3 regions of the Streptococcus dentapri genome follow, and region 3 is predicted to be linked to each of the others. Evidence: predicted binding sites of a transcription regulator. Region 3 holds the regulator's gene; each other region holds the start of a gene.
The links. The regulator CtsR, encoded in region 3, represses protease genes until heat stress. The targets are predictions, from matches to a motif close to TTGGTCAAAAAAGGTCAAANA.
Positions count from the first base shown of each region.

Region 1: ACFOSE_RS07805 (ATP-dependent Clp protease ATP-binding subunit) is a predicted target of CtsR. The motif match lies at 6,732-6,752, and genes of this name have one in related genera.
Region 2: ACFOSE_RS03190 (ATP-dependent Clp protease proteolytic subunit) is a predicted target of CtsR. The motif match lies at 5,251-5,271, and genes of this name have one in related genera.

Region 1 is NZ_JBHSAC010000065.1:2,124-10,105, reverse strand. Features, by position in the region: gene ACFOSE_RS07845 (bifunctional methylenetetrahydrofolate dehydrogenase/methenyltetrahydrofolate cyclohydrolase) at 1-275, opposite strand, end outside; gene ACFOSE_RS07840 (FeoB-associated Cys-rich membrane protein) at 364-510, opposite strand; gene feoB (ferrous iron transport protein B) at 525-2,678, opposite strand; gene ACFOSE_RS07830 (ferrous iron transport protein A) at 2,691-3,161, opposite strand; gene ACFOSE_RS07825 (amino acid ABC transporter ATP-binding protein) at 3,662-4,396, opposite strand; gene ACFOSE_RS07820 (amino acid ABC transporter permease) at 4,396-5,079, opposite strand; gene ACFOSE_RS07815 (DUF1797 family protein) at 5,253-5,483, opposite strand; gene argF (ornithine carbamoyltransferase) at 5,578-6,552, opposite strand; gene ACFOSE_RS07805 (ATP-dependent Clp protease ATP-binding subunit) at 6,784-7,982, shown strand, end outside.
Region 2 is NZ_JBHSAC010000028.1:2,976-10,957, reverse strand. Features, by position in the region: gene ACFOSE_RS03220 (ABC transporter ATP-binding protein) at 1-554, opposite strand, end outside; gene ACFOSE_RS03215 (branched-chain amino acid ABC transporter permease) at 554-1,507, opposite strand; gene ACFOSE_RS03210 (branched-chain amino acid ABC transporter permease) at 1,511-2,395, opposite strand; gene ACFOSE_RS03205 (ABC transporter substrate-binding protein) at 2,457-3,644, opposite strand; gene ACFOSE_RS03200 (DUF2129 domain-containing protein) at 3,823-4,080, opposite strand; gene ACFOSE_RS03195 (YlbF family regulator) at 4,085-4,528, opposite strand; gene ACFOSE_RS03190 (ATP-dependent Clp protease proteolytic subunit) at 4,616-5,206, opposite strand; gene upp (uracil phosphoribosyltransferase) at 5,352-5,981, opposite strand; gene ACFOSE_RS03180 (glycoside hydrolase family 68 protein) at 6,190-7,982, opposite strand, start outside.
Region 3 is NZ_JBHSAC010000074.1:16,408-24,389, reverse strand. Features, by position in the region: gene ACFOSE_RS08775 (preprotein translocase subunit YajC) at 126-440, opposite strand; gene hslO (Hsp33 family molecular chaperone HslO) at 705-1,577, shown strand; gene dusB (tRNA dihydrouridine synthase DusB) at 1,564-2,544, shown strand; gene ACFOSE_RS08760 (ATP-dependent Clp protease ATP-binding subunit) at 2,594-5,035, opposite strand; gene ACFOSE_RS08755 (CtsR family transcriptional regulator) at 5,028-5,495, opposite strand; gene tsf (translation elongation factor Ts) at 5,672-6,712, opposite strand; gene rpsB (30S ribosomal protein S2) at 6,849-7,625, opposite strand.

The DNA of each region.
Region 1 (7,982 bases), on a different contig from region 3:
TAGGAGGGATCTTGATTATATTTGGCAATGATCTCCAAGAGCTCCTCTTCGCTGATAGAATCAGATAAACGGACCGTCTCACTTTTAAATCCTGCCGTAAGCGCCGAGCGTTCTTTATTACGAACGTAGATCTGACTTGCAGGATTATCGCCAACAAGAATCACTACCAAGCCTGGGACAATCCCATGCTCAATCTCCAGTTTTTTGACCTTTTCAGCTAATTGCAGTTGCATTTTTTGGGCCAAAGCTTTACCATCAATTAATTTTTCTGCCATAACATCTCTCTTTTTATTATCTATTTCTTCTATTATATCAAAAAAGCTCAGGAAAGGCTTCCTGAGTTGATTTTTACGACTTTAAATTTTAATCTAACTTCTTTGCGTGCTGCATTTCATCCTTAATAGGACAAGCGCAATCGCAATCTCCACAAGACCCTTTCTGCTTAATATAGTGCCGTATTCCCATCAACACTGCTAAAATAATTAAAGTTGCTATAATAATCGTTGACATCTTATAACCTCCTCTTATTGTCCTTGGGCTAAAGGTAAATTTTCCAAGGTGATAACTTCATCTTTTATGCGACGAGGCTTTCTCGCAATAAAGTAGATGACTAAAGCGCTCAACAGTAGAGCTAGAGCTGTCCAAATCGAAAATTCCTCACCATAGAAAAGCACTAAACCAAGCTGGTAAATTACCAGACTCACCAGATAGGCGATCCCTGTTTGGAAACCAATAGCCAGCAAGGTCCATTTGAGATTGCCCATTTCACGTCTAATCGCTCCAATAGCAGCAAAACAAGGAGCACAGAGTAGATTAAAGGTCAAAAAGGAGTAGGCGGCTAGGGCCGTATAATCTCTCTGAAGACTGAGCCAAAGCGAATGACTGGTTTCAGTGGCATTCGGATTATGATAGAGGATTCCGAAGGTCGCAACAACCGTTTCTTTAGCAGCCAGACCAGTGATTGCCGCCACCGTCGCCTCCCAATTTCCGAAACCAAGCGGTATAAATACCCAAGCCAAGAGCCGACCGAGATCGGCCAAGATACTATTTTCTGTCGGAACAGCCTGCAACATAAAGTTATAAGAACTCATGAACCAGATGATAACGGTCAAACTGAAGATGATGGTACCCGCACGCTTGACAAAACTCTTAGCCTTATCAAAAGCATAACGCAAAACGGCATTGATTTTGGGCAGATGATAGCTTGGTAGTTCCATGATAAAGGGACTAGTATAGCCACCTAAAAAACAGGTTTTCTTCAGGGCAATTCCAGATAAGATGATGGCCAGCATTCCCATGAAATAGGTACTTGGAGCAATCCAGGGATTGTCTGGGAAGAAAGCCCCAGCAATCAAGGCGATAATCGATAATTTAGCCGAACAAGGCATGAAAGTCGTCGTCATAATCGTGATTCGACGATCCCTTTCATTTTCAATAGTACGGCTGGCCATAATTCCAGGAACCCCACAGCCGGTTGAAATCAGCATAGGAATAAATGATTTGCCAGACAGACCAAAACGCCTGAAAATACGATCCATCACAAAGGCAATTCGGCTCATATAACCAATATCTTCCAAAATTCCCAGACAGATGAAGAGAACAAAAATCTGGGGTAAAAAGCCTAAGACAGTTCCTACACCTGCAACGATTCCATCCACTATCAGGGCCTGGAGCCAATCTTCTACTTTTAAGGTTTCCAAGAGCCCCCTAACAACATCAGGAACATATTGACCAAAGAGGACATCATTGACCCAATCCGTTCCCATGGTTCCTACAGTTTGGATAGAGAGGTAATAAACCATCATCATGACTGCAGCAAAGATAGGTAGGGCTAAAATACGATTAGTCACCACCCTATCAATTTTATCAGACAGGGTCATTTTAAAATCATCTTCTTGACTTTGAGCCATTTGACTGACGCGTTCAATGAAAGCATAACGCTGATTGATGACGATGGATTCAGAGTCCTCTGTAAAGACCTCCTCTGTAATCTTAATAATCTCATCAATTTCTTTTTCTTGAAAAGAAGACAGGTTTACCTCTTCTTGTACCAAACGATCGCGTTCAAAGAGCTTAATGGCATAAAAGCGGCTAGAGTCAGCTGGTACAGTTTGCCCCAAAACATCAATAATTTGAGCAAGGGCTGCTTCAAACTTGGCATCATAAGTAGGATATTGAATCTGATCAACACTAGCTTTGGTTGTTTGGCTGGCTTTCTTCACAGCCTTATCAACACCGGTATTTTTCAAAGCACTAGTGGCAAGAACTGGAACTCCTAGCTGATAGGCAAGCTTTTCACTGCTGATTGCTTTCCCTCGACGCTTAAGAATATCACTCATATTCAAAGCAAGAGTCACAGGAATCCCTGTTTCAATCAATTGCGTCGTTAGATAGAGATTGCGCTCCAGATTTGTTGCATCAACAACATTCAAAATAGCATCACTCTGATTACTCAACAAATAATCACGCGCTATCTTTTCCTCAGGACTATAAGGAGACAGAGAATAAATCCCTGGCAAATCCTGAACGCTCACACCTTTAAGCTTTTTTACCTGACCGCTCTTACGTTCAACCGTAACGCCGGGCCAGTTTCCTACATATTGATTGGTACCAGTTAGGAGATTAAACAAACTGGTTTTTCCACTGTTGGGATTTCCAATAAGGGCTATTTCAGTCATTTTGCTTCCTTTCTAGTCATCCATTTTAACAACACTAATCATCTGGGCTTCCGATTTTCTCAAAGTCAGCTCATAACCACGTAGACAAATCTCAATCGGATCACCTAAAGGAGCTACTTTTCTTAGGTAGATTTTGGTATGCCGTGTCAGCCCCATATCCATCAAACGACGCTTGGTTTCATTCATGGCATAAATATTCTCAATGTAGGCTGCTTCTCCTACCTCTAGCTCAGACAAGGGAAGAGCCCGCACCTGATCTTCTTCTCCACTTTCACGAACATCAATATTAGCCAAAATAGAAGCATCCAGCGCGAGCCGATTCGATTTTAAGAGAATGATAGCGCTCATTTTTGTCTTGGAAATGACCTCAAGATGACTTCCAATTTTCACTCCTAGATTTGAAAGATGTCGCACACTATCTGCTGGTAAATTGATACTAGCAATTTGATAAGGAATATTGGTTTTGGCTTCTTGTAAAATCAATATGCAATCTCCTTTTAATCGATGTTACTAAGAATCTCTTGCCCTCATTATAGCACACAAATGGCCTGAATTTTAGGGATTTTAAAAGATTGGAATCATTCCAAAAAATAGTTATTTGGGCATGAAAAAAGCCAAGTTGTTTTGGCTTCTTATATCTATATTTATATCTCCTTGATAACTGAATTAGAATGATTCTTTGACTTATCTCTATAATAAAGATGATCTTGTGCTTTTAGCAAGTTGATAACTATAATATTGTGCAAACTATTAATAATGCTTATTTCTTTTACAGATCTATTAACTGACAAATAGACAATCTGGCCTATTAGGCTCAAAATAATAAGAGTATTAATATAGTCATATTTTTTCCTTTTTCTCTAAAGCAATCCATAAGTAAAATGTAAAAAAGAAGAGCAGACCAAACCCAAAAAATCGAAAATTTTTGGCTTCTTGTCCCACTCTCTTCATCTATCTAATTAATTCATAAATGCTATAAATTTTTATAGCACTTTTCCTAAGAAATCTTTAGTCCGTTCTTCCTTGGTCTCTTCAAAGACCTGTTTAGGGCTACCTTCTTCAACGATGACACCACCATCCATAAAGATGACGCGATCAGCTACTTCACGAGCGAAGCCCATTTCATGCGTTACAATAACCATGGTCATCCCTGACTTGGCTAAGTCTTGAATAACAGCCAAAACTTCTCCAACCATCTCAGGGTCAAGAGCTGACGTAGGTTCGTCAAACAAGAGAACATCCGGATCCATAGCCAAACCACGAGCAATGGCGATACGCTGTTGCTGACCACCTGAAAGACTAGTTGGATTAGTCTTAGCCTTGTCTTTCAAGCCCACTTTTTCTAGGAGCGAATAGGCCTTTTTCTCAGCCTGAGCTTTTGACATCCCCTTGACCTTGATGGGAGATAAGGTAATATTCTCTAAAACAGTCATATTAGGAAAAAGATTGAATTGTTGGAAAACCATCCCCATCTTTTCGCGCATTTTGAAAATATCATTTTTCTTATCTGTGATATCAACACCTTCAAAACTGATGGTCCCCTTAGTGGGAACTTCCAGCAAATTCATAGCGCGCAGGAAGGTCGATTTACCAGATCCTGAAGGACCGATGATGGCAACGACTTCTCCTTTTTGAATATCTAAATCAATTCCTTTGAGAACTTCATTTTTACCAAAATATTTATGCAGATTTTTAATACTAATCATTGTATCTGTCATTATTTTTGTCCTTTCCCAAGATGATTCTCAAGTAGCTTTTGACCACCGGTTAAAATAGTCGTCAACATGAGGTAGTAGAACGCTGCGAACAAGAGTGGTTCTAATGGAATATAAGTTGTTGTCAAGACCGTTTGGGCACCGTTCCAGAGTTCCATAATTCCAATTGTTTGAAGCAGAGAACTATCCTTGATGATTGTAATAAATTCATTACCCAGAGCTGGTAAAATATTTTTGAAAGCTTGTGGAAGAACAACATAACGCATGGTCTTAAAAGGTTTGATTCCTAAAGAATAAGCGGCTTCTGTCTGTCCCTTGGGAACAGCTTCAATTCCTGCGCGAACAATTTCGGAAATATAAGCACCACTATTCAAAGATAGAATAATAACTCCTGGAAGCAAACGAGAAAAGTCTAAATCAACAGTCCCAAAACCGATGACTGGCGCATCAGTAAAATCCATCCATAAAAAGGCAATCATAATCTGAACCACCATAGGTGTTCCTCGGAAGATCCATACGTACAGTCTAACCAACCAATCTAAAACCTTGATATTAGAACGTTTTGCTAGGGCTACCAGAATTCCCAAAATTGTCCCAAAAAAGACCACACAGAGTGAAATCATGATAGTAACAATAACACCATAGTTAAAGTAACCCCAATATTTAGGTAAAAATGAAAAATCCACTAGTTTTCTCCTTAAAATAATTCTTGTTTATTATAGCAAAAAATGCATAATAATACAAATCCAATTTATAATAAAAGATTCCACTGTCATAGACAAAACTAATTAGTTAAAAACGCTTACTGAGCTAAACCATATAAATAAACGCCGAGCTAAGCAATAGCTCGGCGTCTTTATTAGTAAAGAAGATCGTAAATTTCCATAGCAATCAAATCAATACTGTCAAAAGTGTAGGTTTCACGAGATTGAACATCACGCAAGGTAAACACTGGACCATTTTCAGGATCGTTAGCAAACGAAACTTCAGCGACAACAACTCCATCACGCTCAAAATTGCGTTTTAAATTGCCTTCGTCTGTTGTCATTAACTCAAGACGGTTAATGATTCTCACCAAATGTGACTCCATGTTAGTTTCTCCTATAATGTTTTAATCATCCTTATTTTATCATAAAGTAAGAAAATGGTATAGATGAAAGCCATAAATTGCTCTATTTTCTAAATTATTCCTCTTGGAAGGAATTGTACATAATGGCCTTGATAGAATGCATACGGTTCTCTGCTTCCTGAAAAATGATTGAACTGTATTTTTGGAAGACTTCATCTGTTATCTCCAATTCGCTATAACCGTATTTCTCATAAATGTCTTTACCAATTTCGGTATTCAAATCATGAAAAGCTGGAAGACAGTGCATAACAATCACATCAGGATTGCCGGTTAAACTAATCAGATTTTGATTGATCTGATAAGGTAGGAGTAAATCTATGCGCTCTTTAAAGTCAACTCCTTCTCCCATAGACACCCAGACATCTGTATAGATCATGTTGACCCCTTTAACGCCTGCAATATCATCGGTAATGGTTAAACTAGCACCAGTATTATGCTGATGAGCTAGATCAACAATATCTTTCTGGGGCTGCAGACTTTTTGGTGCAATGATGGTGCAGTTTACCCCAAGTATGGCCGAAGTTACTAAGAGCGAATTGGCCATATTATTACGACCGTCACCAATATAGGCAATACTAAGATCATCCAGACTACCAAATACCTCGGTCAAGGTAAGAAAATCAGCAATCATCTGAGTAGGATGCCAAGTATCCGTCAAACCGTTCCAAACCGGAACCCCTGAGTATTTGCTCAGAATTTCCACATCTTCCTGTTTAAAACCGCGGTACTCAATACCATCAAACATGCTACCTAAAACCTTGGCTGTATCTACTATTGATTCTTTTTTACCCAGCTGTATTTCCCCCGCCCCAAGATAGGTGACATTCATCCCCAGATCTTGGCCAGCCACAGTAAAGGCAGAGCGAGTACGAGTTGACGTTTTTTCAAAAATTAGGGCAATATTCTTTCCTTCTAAATATTTATGAGCTACCTTATCCTTTTTTAATTGCTTGAACTTAGCTGATAAAGCAAGCAAATTCAACAAGTCCTTCTTCGTAAAATCTATCTCTTTTAAAAATGATTTGACCATAAATTTCCTCTGTTTCCTGTATTTTTATACAGTTATTCTATAATATTTTATCAAATTGTCAAGAATAATCTGTATTTTATTCAAAAAAACACTTCTATTAGCACTCTCTTCTTCTTTCTGCTAAAATGTCAATCTTTTTACTTGATTTCTATAGTATGAGTGTTATAATAACATCATAGACTTTGACCTTTATTGACTATAGGTCAATAAGTCAAGATTGGAGGTTTTCCTATGTTATGTCAAAATTGTAAGCTAAATGATGCAAGCATACATCTCTATACAAATGTCAATGGGCAGCAAAAACAAATTGATCTCTGCCAAAATTGCTATCAAATTATGAAAGCAGATCCTGAAAATTTGCTCAATAATACTCAAACCAATCAATCAATGGACTCATTTTTTGATGATTTCTTTGGTGATTTGAATAATTTCCGAGCCTTTAATCAAGATCTCCCAAACTCCCCCCAAACACAAGCCGGCCACAACGGTGGAGATATGGGTAATAATGGTGGCGGTAACAATCGTCGTCGCAATCCCGAACAACAAGCTCCACAGCAGCCACAAGGCCTCTTAGAGGAGTTCGGTATCAATATCACCGATATTGCCCGCCGTGGGGATATCGACCCTGTTATCGGTCGCGATCAAGAAATCGTTCGAGTCATTGAAATCCTGAACCGTAGAACCAAAAACAATCCTGTCCTCATCGGTGAGCCTGGTGTTGGTAAAACAGCTGTTGTTGAAGGTCTAGCCCAAAAGATTGTTGACGGCAATGTTCCACAAAAATTGCAGGACAAGCAAGTCATTCGTCTGGATGTCGTCAGCTTGGTTCAAGGTACAGGTATCCGTGGCCAGTTTGAAGAACGCATGCAAAAATTGATGGAAGAAATTCGTCAACGTCAAGATGTTATTCTCTTTATTGATGAAATCCATGAAATCGTCGGTGCCGGTGGTACAACAGATGGCAGCATGGATGCAGGTAACATTTTAAAACCAGCCCTCGCTCGTGGCGAACTACAATTAGTCGGTGCTACTACGCTCAATGAATACCGCATCATTGAAAAAGATGCCGCCTTAGAACGTCGGATGCAACCGGTTAAGGTTGATGAGCCTTCTGTTGAAGAAACAATCACTATTTTACATGGTATTCAACCTAAATATCAGGACTACCACCATGTTAAATATACTGATGAAGCTATTGAAGCCGCTGCAATTCTTTCCAACCGTTACATTCAAGATCGATTCTTGCCTGACAAGGCCATCGATCTACTAGACGAAGCTGGTTCTCGGATGAATCTGACCTTAAATTTTGTGGATCCTAAAGAGATTGATAAGCGGCTGATTGAAGCTGAAAATCTCAAAGCTCAGGCAACACGAGAAGAAGACTTTGAAAAAGCTGCTTATTTCCGCGATCAAATTGCTAAATTTAAGGA
Region 2 (7,982 bases), on a different contig from region 3:
TGAGGATTCATCCCAGCAGCTGGTTCATCGAGGAAAAGAATTTTGGGCTCCGTAGCCAGAGCACGGACAATTTCCAGATGGCGCTGTTCTCCATAAGGAAGGTTTTTAGCCAAGGTTTGGGCACTGTCATCTAAATCGAAGATTTTTAACAGATCCATAGCCTTCCGTCTCAATTTCTCTTCACTCTGATAGTATTTTGGCAAACGTAAGAAAGATGCCAATAGATGAGAACTGTGATGATTACCAAAGCCAATCAAAACATTTTCTAAGACAGTCATATTTTTGAAGAGACGGATATTTTGGAAGGTCCGGGAAAGTCCCAAAAAGGCAATCTTGTGTGGGGTCTTACCATTGAGCGGGGTTCCATCCAGAATGATTGAACCTTCGCTGGGCTCATAGACACCCGTCAAGAGATTGAAAAGTGTTGTTTTACCAGCACCGTTAGGGCCAATTAAACCAACCAATTCCCCTTCATTAAGTTCAAGGGAAATATCACCAACGGCTGTTAGACCGCCAAAGTTTTTCGTCAAATTTTTAACTTCAAGAAGTGCCATTAGTTTTTGCCCTCCTCATTTTTTCTGAAGAATTTAGTCAAGGTAAATTCTCGTGTTCCAAATAGACCACCTGGACGGAAAATCATAACTAAAATTAGGGTCAAAGAGTAGAGAATCATCCGTAGATCCGAGAAGTTTTGTAGGAACATATTCAAGATCCCCAGAACTACACCCGCAATAATAGTCCCTGTGATCGAACCAAGACCACCGAGTACTGCAATGATGAGATAGTCAATAGATTTCATGATGGTGAAATCTTTTGGTACGACCGTACCGATATAGCTGACATAGAGTGAACCAGCAATAGCTGAAATCACTGCCCCCATAACAAAGACGAAAACTTTCCTATTGGTAAGGTTAACCCCCATAGATTCCGCAGCAATTTCATCTTCACGCACAGCAATAATTTGACGTCCTGCCGAAGAACGCAAGAAATTCAAAACTAAAATAGTAATAACTACAACAAAAAGGAAGATGACTTGCCAAGTCGTGTAAGGGAGAATTCCGGTGATACCTGCTGCACCATTAGTGATAGATCCACCATTTATGATGACAATTCGGATGATTTCCGCCATCCCAAGAGTAGCGATAGCCAGATAGTCTCCTTTTAGCCGTAGGGTCGGAGCACCAAAGATAATAGCTACAAGAGCTGCAATCACTGCTCCCAGCAACATTGACCAGTAGAAGCCATCATAGGTTGGATAATACTGAGTAATAATAGCGGAAGAATAGGCACCTATAGCCATGAAACCAGCCTGTCCCAAAGTAAACTGTCCTGAGAAACCGAGAACCAGATTTGTTCCCAAGCCCATCAAGATACTGATGCCAATTCCCATTAAGATTTGGATATAGTAAAGATTCAAAACACCAGTGCTTGCTAATATCTGAAGAACAGCATAGATGAGCACAATAAGAGCAAGCCATGCAAGATTTAATTTTAGATTCTTTCTCATATCTCACACCTTCTCTTTCACGTTTTTACCAAGAATACCAGCTGGACGAACCAAAAGGATGATAATCAAAACAGCATAGACGATTGCATCACGATAGGTTGAGAGGCCGAGAGCATTGGAGAGGGTCTCCAAGACACCGATAACAAAACCACCGATAGCCGCACCAGGAATAATACCAATACCACCAAGAACGGCAGCGACAAAGGCTTTAATACCTGGTATCATACCCATCAAAGGATCAATTGAATTATAATAGAGAGCAATGAGCACACCGGCCGCTCCAGCAAGGGCTGACCCCAAAGCAAAGGTAAAGCTGATAGTTGAGTTAACATTGATTCCCATCAATTGAGCAGCATCGCTATCGACTGAAACAGCGCGCATAGCCTTCCCCATTTTGGTTTTCTTAACAATCAATTGTAAAGCAATCATCAGTACGAGGGCAATCGCTAAAATCAATAGTTGAATATTCGTAATGGTCACCGGCCCGATATCAAAACTGCTCATTTTAATAGCTTGTGGGAAAGCACGCTTGTTAGAACCAAAGAAGAAGACCATGGTATATTCAAGCAAGAAAGAGACTCCAATAGCTGTGATCAAGGCAGAAATACGCGTTGAATTACGCAGAGGACGATAGGCCAAAAATTCAATTATAACCCCTAGAAGGGCAGTCACTACCATAGCCAAGATAAGTGCCAGCCAAAAGTTCATATGCAGACCATTGATAGCATAATAACCGATAAAAGCACCCATCATAAAGATGTCTCCATGGGCAAAGTTAATCAGTTTAATAATCCCATAAACCATGGTATATCCAAGAGCCAGCAAGGCATAGATACTTCCCAGGATGATACCATTAACTAGTTGTTGGGGGAGTTGTTCCAAAAACATAAAATACCAAACTTTCTAGTTTTATAAATCCTTAAAACAATGACACCTCATGATTATACTGCTACTTTTTGACAGTAACAGTGTCCGCAGACGTTTCAGCACCATTGTCCAATTTAACCATAACTGCAGACTTAATCGGATTGTGATGTTTATCAATCGTCATATTACCAGTCACGCCATCAAAATTTTTAAGTTTTGCGAGGTTAGCAGCCAATTCAACAGAATCATCAGCCCCTTTGGCTGCAGCAGCAATCATATAAACAGAGTCGTATGATAGGGCTGAGAACTGGTTGGGCTCGTTACCATACTCTGACTTAAAGTTCTTGATGAAATCGTTAGCTTTAGCAGACAAAGAAGTATTAGTAGAATAACCAGATACATAGTAAACATTGCTTGCATTTTTCTTACCAGCCAAATCAATGAAGGTTTTATCGCTAAAGCCATCAGGACCAAGAATCGGAGCAGAAATTCCCATATCACGCGCCTGTTTAGTAATTAAACCAGTTTCTGTGTAATAGCCTGGCATAATGATAGCATCATAATCAAGGTTTTTGATCTTGGTTAAGGTCGATTGGAAATCTGTATCATTAGCGGCGAAGGTCTGAGTCGAAACAATGTTGCCCTTATAGGTCTTTTTAAATTCTTCAGCAATCCCTTTAGCATAGTCACTGGAATTATCATAAAAAAGAACAACCTTATTAGCTTTCATATTTTCTGAGGCATACTGCGCAAGAACTTGTCCTTGGTAGCTGTCCTTAAAGGTTGTCCGAAAGACAAATTGTTTGACAGTGGTTTTGCCATTGATTTCATCGACTGTCAGGTCATCCTGTGTCCCACTAGGTGATAGAAGGGGGACTCCTGTTTTTTGAGCGTTCAAAGAAGCCGCTGATACAGCACCAGAAGTCGCAGGGCCAATAATGGCATTGACCTGACTTTGGACAGCTAAATTGGTGGCGGCGGTTGAAGCCTCAGCATTATCCGATTTATTATCCTTAGTGATCAATTCTAGCTTTTTACCATCAACACCACCGGCTTTGTTGATTTCTTTGACAGCTAACTTAATGCCTTGATTTTCAGCGGAACCATAGGCCGATACTGGACCTGTTAATTCCATATCAACACCAATTTTGATGGTATCACCAATCTTAGTTCCCGTTGCATTGCTTGTAACATCAGGAGATTTTCCACAAGCGACTAAAGTTACGGCTGCTAGTAGAACCATCCCAGTTGCAATAATCTTTTTGTACATCAGATTATTCTCCTTTGTCATAGTTTCTTAAAAATCTATTTTATAGAATACAGAATTATCAGATAATTGTCAAGGAGACTGACTTGTCTATTCTCGCAGAAAACGCTTTAGACCAACCCCCAACAATATCAATAATTATGACTAAATACAAAGATTTTTCTATGCACAAAAAAAGCCCTCAGACTTCTTTACGATATAAACTCCCAACAAAATCCTGGTCAATCTCATCTAGGGGGGAAACACTGAAACGTTTAACAAACTTCAATTTTTTTAAATTGTCTATTGTATCGCTCAACTTGTCTTTGTCAACGTAGAGACAGACATAACGCAAGCGTCTGGAATGGTAGATCATATCACCGTAGCGGTTTAACTTCCTAGCATCCCGATTATAATAGAGATAGACAGCAATTCCTGTTCGCTCTTGTTTAGTAAACATAGCCTTATCCTTTCTCTCGAATATTTTCACCTGCACCATGTCCGTGCCGACGCCTGTGTGGAGCAAGCGGTAGACCTGTATCCACAAAAATATCCGGTGAGATAGCTTGAGAAATTTTCACCGCCACATCAGCTAAAACTTCCTGTAAGGCAACCTCTGCCTGCCTAAAATTTTGCATGGACAAAGCCATATCAATTTGGCGTTTTTGGGCAAGCAACTTTCGCTTTAACTGGGCAATGTCAGGCCTAAACTTAGCATAGGCCTGCTGCTCTTCATAGGCCGTTTGAAGTTTTAGAAAGACTTCAATATCGGCCTGCAAAGCGTGATCAGCCTGCAAAGCGTTCTTGGCCTGCCGATAAGTTCTAGCTTCCGATGTATCTAAGATGGCACGAACCAAGCTATCAATTTGATCATCAATAGCAAGCAAATCCCGATTGATTTCTAACATGTTCCTATTATAACATATAAAAATAAAAGGGGTGACTCCTATAAGCCATCCCTTTTATTTGAGATTACTAGTTGATAGCAATCATCTTTACTTCAATTCATTATTTTCCATAATTTCATCAATAAAGCCGTAGTCCAAAGTTTCTTGAGCAGACATCCAATTATCACGCTCTGCATCAATATGGATGGTTTCAAGCGATTGTCCTGAATTTTTGGCCAAGATTTGTTCCAAGGTTTCGCGCGTCTTCAAGAGATGCTCCGCTGCAATCGCCATATCTGATTGCTGAGTGCCGCCACCAGTACCACCCATTGGTTGGTGAATCATGTATTCGGCGTGTGGCAACATGAAGCGTTTGCCTTTGGCTCCGCTAGAGGCAATGATAGTACCCATCGAAGCCGCCATCCCCATGACGATAGTTTGAACATCTGATTTAATGAAATTCATGGTATCGACAATGGCCAATCCCGCTGATACAGAACCACCTGGGGTATTAACATAAAGGTAGATATCCTTGGTGCTATCCTGAGCATCCAAGAATAAGAGTTGAGCAATAACAGAATTCGCCATATTATCTTCAACCGGGCCCGTCAACATGACAATACGGTCTTTTAAAAGTCGCGAGTAAATATCATAAGAACGCTCACCACGGCTGGTTTGTTCAATAACTACTGGAATCATAAATAATCTCCTTTAATTTTTAAATCGTAACTCTATTATATCATTTGGTCAAAAAAGGTCAAATAATTAACTTGCTTACTCGCAAGAAATTGATTGAGAATGATGGGAGGGCCTGATTTTGCAACTATTACTTGATCTTTACTGCCTATTTCGTTCCAAAAAGGCGATCGCCCGCATCTCCAAGACCTGGAACAATATAGCCGTTCTCATTGAGCTTTTCGTCCAGAGCTGCTGTGTAAATATCAATATCTGGATGAGCTTCTTGCAAGGCTTTAACACCTTCAGGAGCTGCTACTAAAGAGACAAATTTGATATTTGCTGCCCCACGTTTTTTTAGCAAATCCACAGCTAAAATAGCAGAACCTCCTGTTGCTAACATAGGATCTACGAGAAAAATTTGACGTTGGTCAATGTCTTCTGGTAACTTAACCAAATACTCTACGGGTTGTAAGGTCTCTTCATCACGATACATACCGATATGACCAACCTTGGCAGCGGGAGCTAAACTGAGTAAGCCATCGACCATCCCAATTCCCGCACGCAGAATTGGTACAATAGCTAATTTTTTACCGGCCAGTTGTTTTTGTACTGTTTTAGTAATTGGCGTTTGGATTTCAACATCTTCCAGTGGTAGATCACGCGACACTTCATAGCCCATGAGCATGGCAATTTCATTGACCAATTCACGAAAATTCTTGGTCGAGGTATCCTCTCGGCGCAAGATTGAAAGTTTGTGTTGAATCAGTGGATGTGAAATAACTTGAAATTTTCCCATAATATATCAGCTTCGAGAAGCTTTCCCTCTTTCTAAATTCATTTTTTCCATTATATCAAAACCTTGCTAATTTGATTGGTTTAAAGAGCAATTATAATAAAAGTAAAATAAATTTCTAACCAATCCATTGATGCTATAAAATTCGAGGCTAATATAAAAACGCCTAGAGAGGATCACTTTCTAAGCGTTTAAGAACTAATAGACTAGCTTAATCACGTTTTAATTTGAGATAACCGAACATTATTGAAGCTAACGAAAGCCCCGCAGCTAAAAATCCAGTGTTGGCAGAAGTTTTTGGCTGATCTTTTTTAGGTTGACTCTTGACTTCTTTGTCAACAGCTAATGCTGTTTTTTCTTTTGTTTTATCATCGGTCTTATAGTTCACTGTAATATTAACAGTGTTATCATGAACTGAAATATTGTTGGATTGGCTAACCTTTGCCGTATAAGATAACAACTGAGCAATGATATCCTTGAGTCCTTGTCCAGATAAATTGACGCTGCCTGAGATGTTAATATTATAATTGATTGTAATATTAGATTCTGGTGTTCCTTTGGTATCATCCTTATCTTTGTCTGGATTTTGACTATCATTCTTATTTGAATCTGGCGCAGGATCGTGTGGTTTCAGACCGTAACCACCAATAACATTCCAGTCAATATAACCGTCATCTTCGCCTGGGAGATGAGCAGTTTCCAGCGTTCCCACCATATCTTGACTCTCACTACCTTCATCCCAGATCCAGTCCCCTTGTTGGGTCATTTTAGCCAGCACTCTGGTTGTATTATCAGGCATAATCTTCATGAGGAAACTAGGTGCCCAAGTACTATTATTACCTTTACCGGCAACTTCATTACGGTTGGTCATATAGGCAGTAATCAACACGGTATCGTCAGAGCCTTCAATAGGTACAGCGTAATATGAGTAAGTCGCCGTCCGCCAATCAGATGGAACAGAGGCTGTCAATACAGCACCATGACCATTCAAAGGCTTGTAACCACCAGTTAGGCTATCAGAAACATAACCCAACATGACAACATTATCACCAACGACATCGTTGGCCTTGTTCCAAGCATCGTTATTACTTCCGTGATTGAGACGAGTGGCTGCAAAAAGATAATATTTATCACCCAATTTAACAAGGCCTGGACGTTCGATTTCATCACTAACCATTGGAGAACTTACCAGTGGTGTATAGTATTGGGCAACTTGAGGCGTTTTTTCATCGCCTGTCAATTTCAGAATACCGATAGCTGCATTGGAAATGCTAGCACGCTCATGCATATCAGAATTACTCAAGATTCTGAAAAGGCTCTTGACATTGTAAGCTGCATCGCCCCCGTAGTTAGACCAGTTATAAATTTGATCTTCACCTTGATAATTTTGTGTTCCTGTACTTGCTTCGAAGATGAGGTAACGCTCACCATTATCATCTTCAACAATATGGGGGTCACGCATAGCAATATTATCAGCACCAGTGTATGTTGAACGCCATTGTGCATAACTTTGATAATAGTAGCCATCACCACCATTTGGAGTTAGAACTTGATCGTTTTCAACGGAGTCAAGATAGACATTTTCATCATCAAAAGAAAGGTTCAGAGTTGCAGAAGCTAGCTTTTGATTGTTACTGTTGTTGTCACTGGTATCAACCTTAGTATAGTAGAGTTGGATACTGCCATCACTATTAACTGAAGCAGAACCGGACCATTGCTGAGTAATAGCATCTTGACCATAGCCAAAGATAGAACCGGCGTTTTTCCAATGACTGAGGTCATTATCACCGTATTTATTGTAGAGCAAATAGATATGGTTGTCATTATGATTAGGCTCACCCATCATAGCAATAACTAATTGATAACCATTCCAATTGATGACTTGACCTGTCTTGGCATCCTGTACCGGCCAAGAATCCCAAACATCAAGATCTGTTACCTGACCTGTTTGAGCATCCCTCGTGGTCGCCGCTGGCATATTCTTAACGGCCTCTGCCTTGAAGT
Region 3 (7,982 bases):
ACTTTGCACCTTTAGCCACCACTAAAGCCAAAGATAAAAAGCTAAGAAAAAAAGATAGAAAATCTTAACCCGCCTAAATATTTAAGTATTGGAAAAAGGCTGAATGTCCCAGCCCTTTTCCAATATTATTCCTCGATAGCCGACTCTGAAGATTCAGCTTCTTCAGCCTTGTCTTGAGCTGGCTCTGTTTCTTCAGTCGTCAAGCTGTCAACTGCTTTAGTTTCTGACGCCGGCGAAGAAAGGATATTCAAGATTGAGCGCTCTAAGTCAAACGTTAAATAAACGCCATCAGCATCCAAAGTGATACGATTATTATCATGATCCACTTCGTCAACAATCGCAATCAAACCTCCGATGGTCTCAACCTCTGCTCCTTTTACAAGGCTATTCATACGCTTGGTACGAGCAGCAGCCTGTTTCTTTTGAGCACGGGAATTCATAAAGAACATCCCTAAAAGGAATATAAGTAAAATAGCTATAGCTGGCATTCTTGTCCCTCCAATATGTCTTTAGCCATTACTATATCAAATTTTAGGAGGGGAGGCAAGAAAACTTTTACTTATCATTGGTGATTTCTTCTTTGAATGCCTACTATCAAAAAATCGCTCCAAGCTTAATGATTGTATCTCAATAAATTGAGCCATCGACCTTTTTAATTCACCAGCTATATTCATCTTAAGCTTTTATGCTATAATAAATACACTATGGATAAACTCATCAAAACAATTGCGAAGTCCGGTTCCTTCCGGGCTTATGTGTTGGATAGCACTCAAACTGTCCGAACATCTCAAGAAAAGCATCAAACCCTATCATCATCAACAGTGGCGCTCGGCCGAACTTTGATTGCCAACCAAATCTTAGCTGCCAATCAAAAAGGTAAGTCTAAAGTCACCCTTAAAATTATCGGTAATGGTTCTTTTGGTCATATTATTTCGGTTGCCGATACAGCTGGACACGTCAAGGGCTATATTCAAAACTCCGGAGTGGATATTAAAAAAACGGCCAGCGGTGAAGTCTTAGTTGGACCCTTCATGGGACAAGGGCAATTTGTGGCAATCATTGACTATGGAATTGGTCGCCCCTATACATCTACAACTCCTCTAGTCTCAGGCGAAATTGGAGAAGATTTTACTTATTTTTTAAGCGAAAGTGAGCAAATTCCTTGCGCTGTTGGCCTCAACGTCCTGCTTGATCAAGACGATAAGGTTAAGGTTGCCGGTGGTTTCATGCTACAGGCTCTACCAGAGGCTGACGAGACAGAGATTAGACGTTTTGAAAAACGCATACAAAACATGCCAGCAATCTCGACACTGCTGGAAGCTGAAAATCCTACCCAAGCTTTGATTGAAGCAATTTATGCTGAAGAGGCTTATAAGATATTATCTGAAGAAGAACTCAGCTTTGCCTGTGACTGCACACGTGAACGCTTCACAGAGGCTCTCAGAACCTTAGCCCTTGAAGAGCTTGAAGCCATGAAGGAAGAAGACCAGGGAGCTGAAATCATTTGCCAATTCTGTGGCAAAGCCTATACCTTTAATGAAAAAGATCTGGAGGAAATCATCAGTGACAAAGCTTAATTCATCATTCATGATTGGAAATATCGAAATCCCCCACCGCACTGTCCTAGCTCCCATGGCAGGTGTAACCAATTCTGCTTTTCGAACCATTGCCAAAGAATTCGGAGCCGGACTTGTCGTTATGGAAATGGTATCTGACAAGGGGATCCAGTACAATAACGAAAAAACCTTACACATGCTTCATATTGATGAAGGTGAGCATCCTGTTTCTATCCAGCTTTTCGGTAGCGATGGAAACAGTTTAGCACGTGCTGCCGAATTTATCCAGGAGAATACCAAAACGGATCTTGTTGATATCAATATGGGCTGCCCTGTGAATAAAGTCGTAAAGAATGAAGCTGGAGCTATGTGGCTAAAGGATCCTGAAAAAATTTATCAGGTTGTCAAAACAGTTAAATCCGTTCTTGAGATTCCTTTAACTGTAAAAATGCGGACAGGCTGGGCCGATAGCTCATTGGCCGTCGAGAATGCCTTAGCAGCTGAATCAGCCGGGGTGGCCGCCCTTGCTATGCACGGACGGACCCGCGAACAGATGTATACAGGTAGCTGTGATCATGAAACCTTGGCGCGTGTGGCTAAGGAAATCAAAAGCATTCCTTTCATTGGTAATGGTGATGTCAAGACTGTTCAAGACGCTAAGTTTATGATTGAAGAAGTGGGAACTGATGCGGTTATGATTGGTCGCGGAGCTCTTAATAATCCTTATCTTTTCACACAGATCAATCACTTCTTTGAGACAGGGAAGATCCTGCCTAATCTAACCTTTGATGAAAAATTGGCTGTTGCATTTGAGCATCTAACACGACTAGTCAATCTTAAGGGAGAGAGTATTGCGGTACGTGAATTCCGTGGCTTAGCCCCCTATTATCTACGCGGTACCTCTGGTGCGGCTAAAATTCGTGGAGCAGTCTCCCGAGCAGTTACTGTAGCTGAGGTTAAAGATATTTTTGATAGTGTCCCTAGTTAACAACGAATAAAGCCCCATCCAGGTAGATTTACCTAGATGGGGCTTTATTTTAAACTACTGTAAATTTGAGTCTGCCAGCAAGACTACCAATTTTGATAGTTTCACCTGCTGTTAATTCTCCTGATAGTAGTAATTCGGATAACTTATCTTCAACCTCGGTTTGGATCCTGCGACGCAACGGCCGCGCTCCCATCTCAGGATCGTAACCATTTTCGGCTAAATGCTTGAGAGCCGCTGGTTGTATTTTGAGCGTTATTCCCTTATCAGCCAATGTTTTTTCCAAAGGTTTAACCATCAATTTAACAACCCCACACATATTTTCAGGAGTTAAACTGTGGAAAACAATCTTCTCATCAATTCGATTGATAAATTCAGGTCTATAGGTCTTTTTGAGCTCTTCTAAAATACGTGACTGCATAGCGTCATAGTCTTGACTCAGGTCTTTGGCACCAAACCCAACCGTCTTATCATCACGTAGAGCCGTCGCTCCCACATTACTGGTCATAATGATTAGAGTATTAGAAAAATCTACCTTACGCCCACGACTATCAGTTAGCACCCCATCATCGAGTACCTGTAACAAGATATTAAAGATATCGGGATGGGCTTTTTCCACCTCATCAAAGAGCAGAACAGAGTAAGGCTTGTTACGGACTTTTTCGGTCAGTTCCCCACCCTCTTCGTAACCCACATAGCCTGGAGGAGCTCCATTGAGACGACTAGCCGCAAATTTTTCCATATATTCAGACATATCGAAGCGAATTAGAGCGGATTCATCATCAAAGAGCAGTTCAGCCAAAGCCTTGGCCAATTCCGTTTTGCCGACACCTGTCGGCCCCAAAAACATGAAGGAACCAATTGGACGTTTACCTGTACGAATACCAGATTGGTTGCGACGAATAGCTCGAGCTACCGCTGATACTGCATCGTCCTGACCAATAACACGCTTATGTAGTTCTTTTTCCAAATTGAGATAGCGCTGATTATCAGCCTGAGTCATCTTCTCTACTGGGATACCAGATAGCTTACTCAAGGTGTACATGATATTATCAGCCGTTACAGGTACGGGTTTTCTAACCTTAATGTGCGATTCTTTGGCAAGAAGAGGACCTACAGCTTTGATATTCCCTGCTAGCAAAGCTTCATCAGCTTCGCTCAAGTAGGCTGGCGCTGACTTTTTAACTGTATTTTGTACCATAGCACTAGCTTCATCTAATAAGTCAATCGCAGAGTCTGGCAATTTTTTACTGGTCAAATAGCGATGGGCTGCTTTGACTGCTGTAAGAGCAGCTTGGTCTGAAATACTAACATTATGGTAGTTCTCATAGCTGGATTTTAAGCCGAGTAAAATCTGATAGGCTTCATCAACCGTTGGCTCTTCAATCAGAACACGGGCAAAACGGCGAGAAAGGGCAGCATCTTTTTCAATATGCTTAGAATATTCTTCCTGAGTTGTTGCCCCAATCATGTGCAGAGTCCCACGAGAAAGGGCAGGTTTCAAGATATTGGCGGCATCTAAGGTGCTGTCAATACCACTGCCAGAGCCCATAATGGTATGAACCTCATCAACAAAGAGGATGATATGACCATCTACCTCGATATCATCAATAATCTGATTCATACGCTCTTCGAAATCCCCACGAAAACGAGTCCCCGCTACTACCGACATCATATCTAATTCCAAAATACGAAAATCAGCTAATTCATAAGGTACTTCTCCGTCGGCGATGCGCTGAGCTAGGCCGTAAGCTAGAGCAGTTTTACCAACACCAGCATCCCCCACCAGAACTGGATTATTCTTGGTTTTACGGCTGAGAATCTGCAAGATACGAGTCACCTCTTCCTCACGCCCCACAACCTTTTCCAACTTACCCTGAACAGCTAAGGCGGTCAAATCACGAGTGAAATCTTCGAGATCTCCTGCAGTAGGCTGTGGCTTCACCATATCAGTGAAATTACCAGCAGTTTTTTTATTGGGCTTGGCTAAGTCAAATATAGCTTTGACATCCTCCTTTGAAAAACCAGCATAGCGCTCCAAAACCTTGCGTAAATCTATGAGCCGCAACTTATCATCGCCTTCATCTTGAAAATGAAAACCAATTTGTTCTAAAATACGAGCTGCTAGATTATCTCTGATAAATAGAATAGCCATTAAGACATGCTCACTACCAATTTCCTGAGCTTTAACAGCTCCTGCAATACGCTCTGCATAGGCTAAGACTCGTGTCAAGCCCAAAGAATCAGGAAGTCGTCGCTCAACATTTACTGTTTTCAAAGGTTTGCGACGTATCACCAAGATAGCCGCATCTTCATACTCATCTAAATCATGTTGATCCGCAAAATCCGAAAAAGTGAGATGGGCTACGGTTTCATCAATATCCACCATTGCTAAAAGAACGTGCCAGGTCTCTAAAAACTGACTTTGAAAACGCGCCGCCTGATACTGAGCGCGGCTGAATATCTCCTGCATTTTAGGGGAATAATCAATCATTTGGATTTCCCTTTCTATCTAGTCGTTGAATTATTTTTCGCAACATTCGGGCACGGGTTCGGGTAGCATCTTCTCCTAGAACATCATCTGAGGCTGATGCTAGAATAATATTTCCCTCACGTTCACTGATAATTTCTTGTTCATAAAGTTGTTGAATTAAATCGTCGAAAACTTGTTCACTGATATTTTCTTCAATTGAGTTGGCCAAAGCTCCCAAAAGGTGATGCTTATCTGAGAAAGCAACCTTAGCGATGCGGATGTAGCCACCACCTCCACGCTTACTCTCAACTACATAACCCCGACTTTCAGTAAAACGGGTTTTAATAACATAGTTGATCTGACTAGGTACAACATCAAAAGAATGAGCTAAATGTGAGCGTTTTAGCTCAACTATTCCTGACTGAGCTAAAATGTTTTTGATGTATTCTTCAATACTGTCTGAAGTATTTTTTATGGGCATAGCACATCTTCCTATCTTTGACTAACTTTGACTATTATACCTTAAAAGGAGAATTTTGAAAAGTTTTAAGTGTTTTTATATCCTCAAGTCATGTAAAATTTAGGTAACAAAAAGAGTGAAATAGAAACCAAAAAATCGAAAATTTTTGGTTTCTTATCTCACTCTCTGTTCAAGAACTAGTTATTCAATGCAGCTGCCATTGTTGCAGCAACTTCATTTTCAAAATCATTAGATGCTTTTTCAATCCCTTCACCAACTTCAAAGCGAGCAAAAGCAACAACCTTGGCATTCACTGATTCCAAATAAGCTTCAACTGTCTTGCTATCGTCCATGATATAGACTTGTGCAAGCAAGGTGTAATCTTGGTCTACCTTTGTGTTGTCAAGCATGAAGCGATCCATTTTGCCAGGGATGATCTTATCCCAGATCTTTTCTGGCTTACCTTCGGCTTTTAATTCAGCCTTGATATCTTCTTGCGCTTGAGCGATGACTGCATCTGTCAGCTGACTCTTAGAACCATATTGCAAGAGAGGTAGAGCTGGCTTGTTAACCATAGCACGGCTCTCGTTATCTTGTTCAATTTTGTGGTTCAATTGCGCCAATTCATCTTTAACGAATTGTTCATCTAATTCAGAGTAGGATAGAACTTTAGGATTCATAGCCGCGATGTGCATAGAGATTTGTTTAGCCAATGTCTCATCTCCACCCTCAATGACTGTAATAACACCGATACGACCACCATTGTGCTGATAAGCCCCAAATACTTGATCATCTGTCTTTTCAAGAACTTGGAAACGGCGGAAGGAAATTTTTTCCCCAATTGTGGCTGTTGCATTAACATAAGCTGCTTCAAGTGTTTCACCAGAAGGCATTGTCAAAGCAAGCGCTTCTTCATTGTTAGCAGGCTTACCCTCAGCAACAACCTTAGCTGTTTCATTTACCAAGTCGACAAATTGAGCATTTTTAGCAACAAAGTCTGTCTCTGCGTTTACTTCAACCACAGCAGCAAGATTTCCTGCTACATAAACTCCTGTCAAACCTTCGGCAGCGACACGGTCAGCCTTCTTAGCAGCCTTAGCCATACCTTTTTCGCGAAGCAATTCAACAGCTTTATCAATATCTCCATCAGTTTCCACCAATGCTTTCTTAGCGTCCATAACGCCAGCACCAGATTTTTCACGCAATTCTTTTACAAGCTTAGCTGTAATTTCTGCCATTTTTATTCTCCTTTAACTTAAAATAATGGGACTCTCGACACAGAAACCTGCATCAGAGCAAAAATAAACTTTAGCAACAAAATAAGAGAGCGAGCAGGAAGGCTCTGCCCTCTTTAAATGTAAGATGACTTAAATCTTAGTTGTTATCGCCTTCGACAACTTCAACAATTTCTTCAATAGATTCAGTTGAATTTTCGCTAGCTGCTAATTCTTCTTCAATTGAATTATCTTCACCTTGTTTCCCTTCGATGATAGCATCAGCCAATTTGGAAGTGATTAATTTAACAGCGCGGATAGCATCATCGTTTGCTGGGATAATAACATCAATATCATCTGGATCTGTATTAGTATCAACCATAGCTACAACTGGAATACCCAATTTTTTAGCTTCTTTAACAGCGATTTGTTCTTTATGAGGGTCAACAACGTACATTACATCTGGGATGCGAGGCATATCTTCGATACCACCCAAGAATTTTTCAAGGCGTGCACGTTGTTTGTTGAGCAGAGCAACTTCTTTCTTAGGAAGGACTTCAAATGTTCCCTCTTCTTCCATACGTTTGATTTCTTTGAGGCGTGCAATACGTTTTTGGATTGTATCCCAGTTTGTAAGCGTACCACCCAACCAACGATGGTTGATATAGTACTGACCAGCGCGGATAGCTTCTTCAGAGATAGCTTCAGCGGCTTGCTTTTTAGTACCAACAAAAAGAATGACTGCATCGTTTGCTGCGGCATCACGAATGAAGTCGTAAGCCTGATCAGCCAATTTTACAGTTTGTTGAAGGTCAATAACGTGGATGCCATTACGTTCTGTAAAGATGTACTTAGCCATCTTGGGATTCCAGCGACGAGTTTGGTGACCGAAGTGGACACCAGCCTCAAGTAGTTGTTTCATTGAAATTACTGCCATGAGTAGTTTCTCCTTTGTGTTTTTTCGCCTCTTCCTGACTTCGACTTGCAGTACAACCTATTTGGCAACCATACCACAATAGATCAAGAATGAGTATTTGTTGTGCAAGAGACAACCCTTTAATTATAACAGAAAAAACACAATCCGACAAGTATTACGAATAATAAATCTAACCTTCACGCTTGTTTATGGCAGAGTTTTTACAGAAGTCGGAAAAACTTCTTTGATTCCCTCGGTTCCTAAAACGACTAGTCTTCCTCCCTGAACTAGTCCGGACCATAATTTTCGTTTGAGTCTCCGCGGCAGCCAAACTAAGACACTTATCATATTTCCTTTTATCTTTTATGAAATTTACAA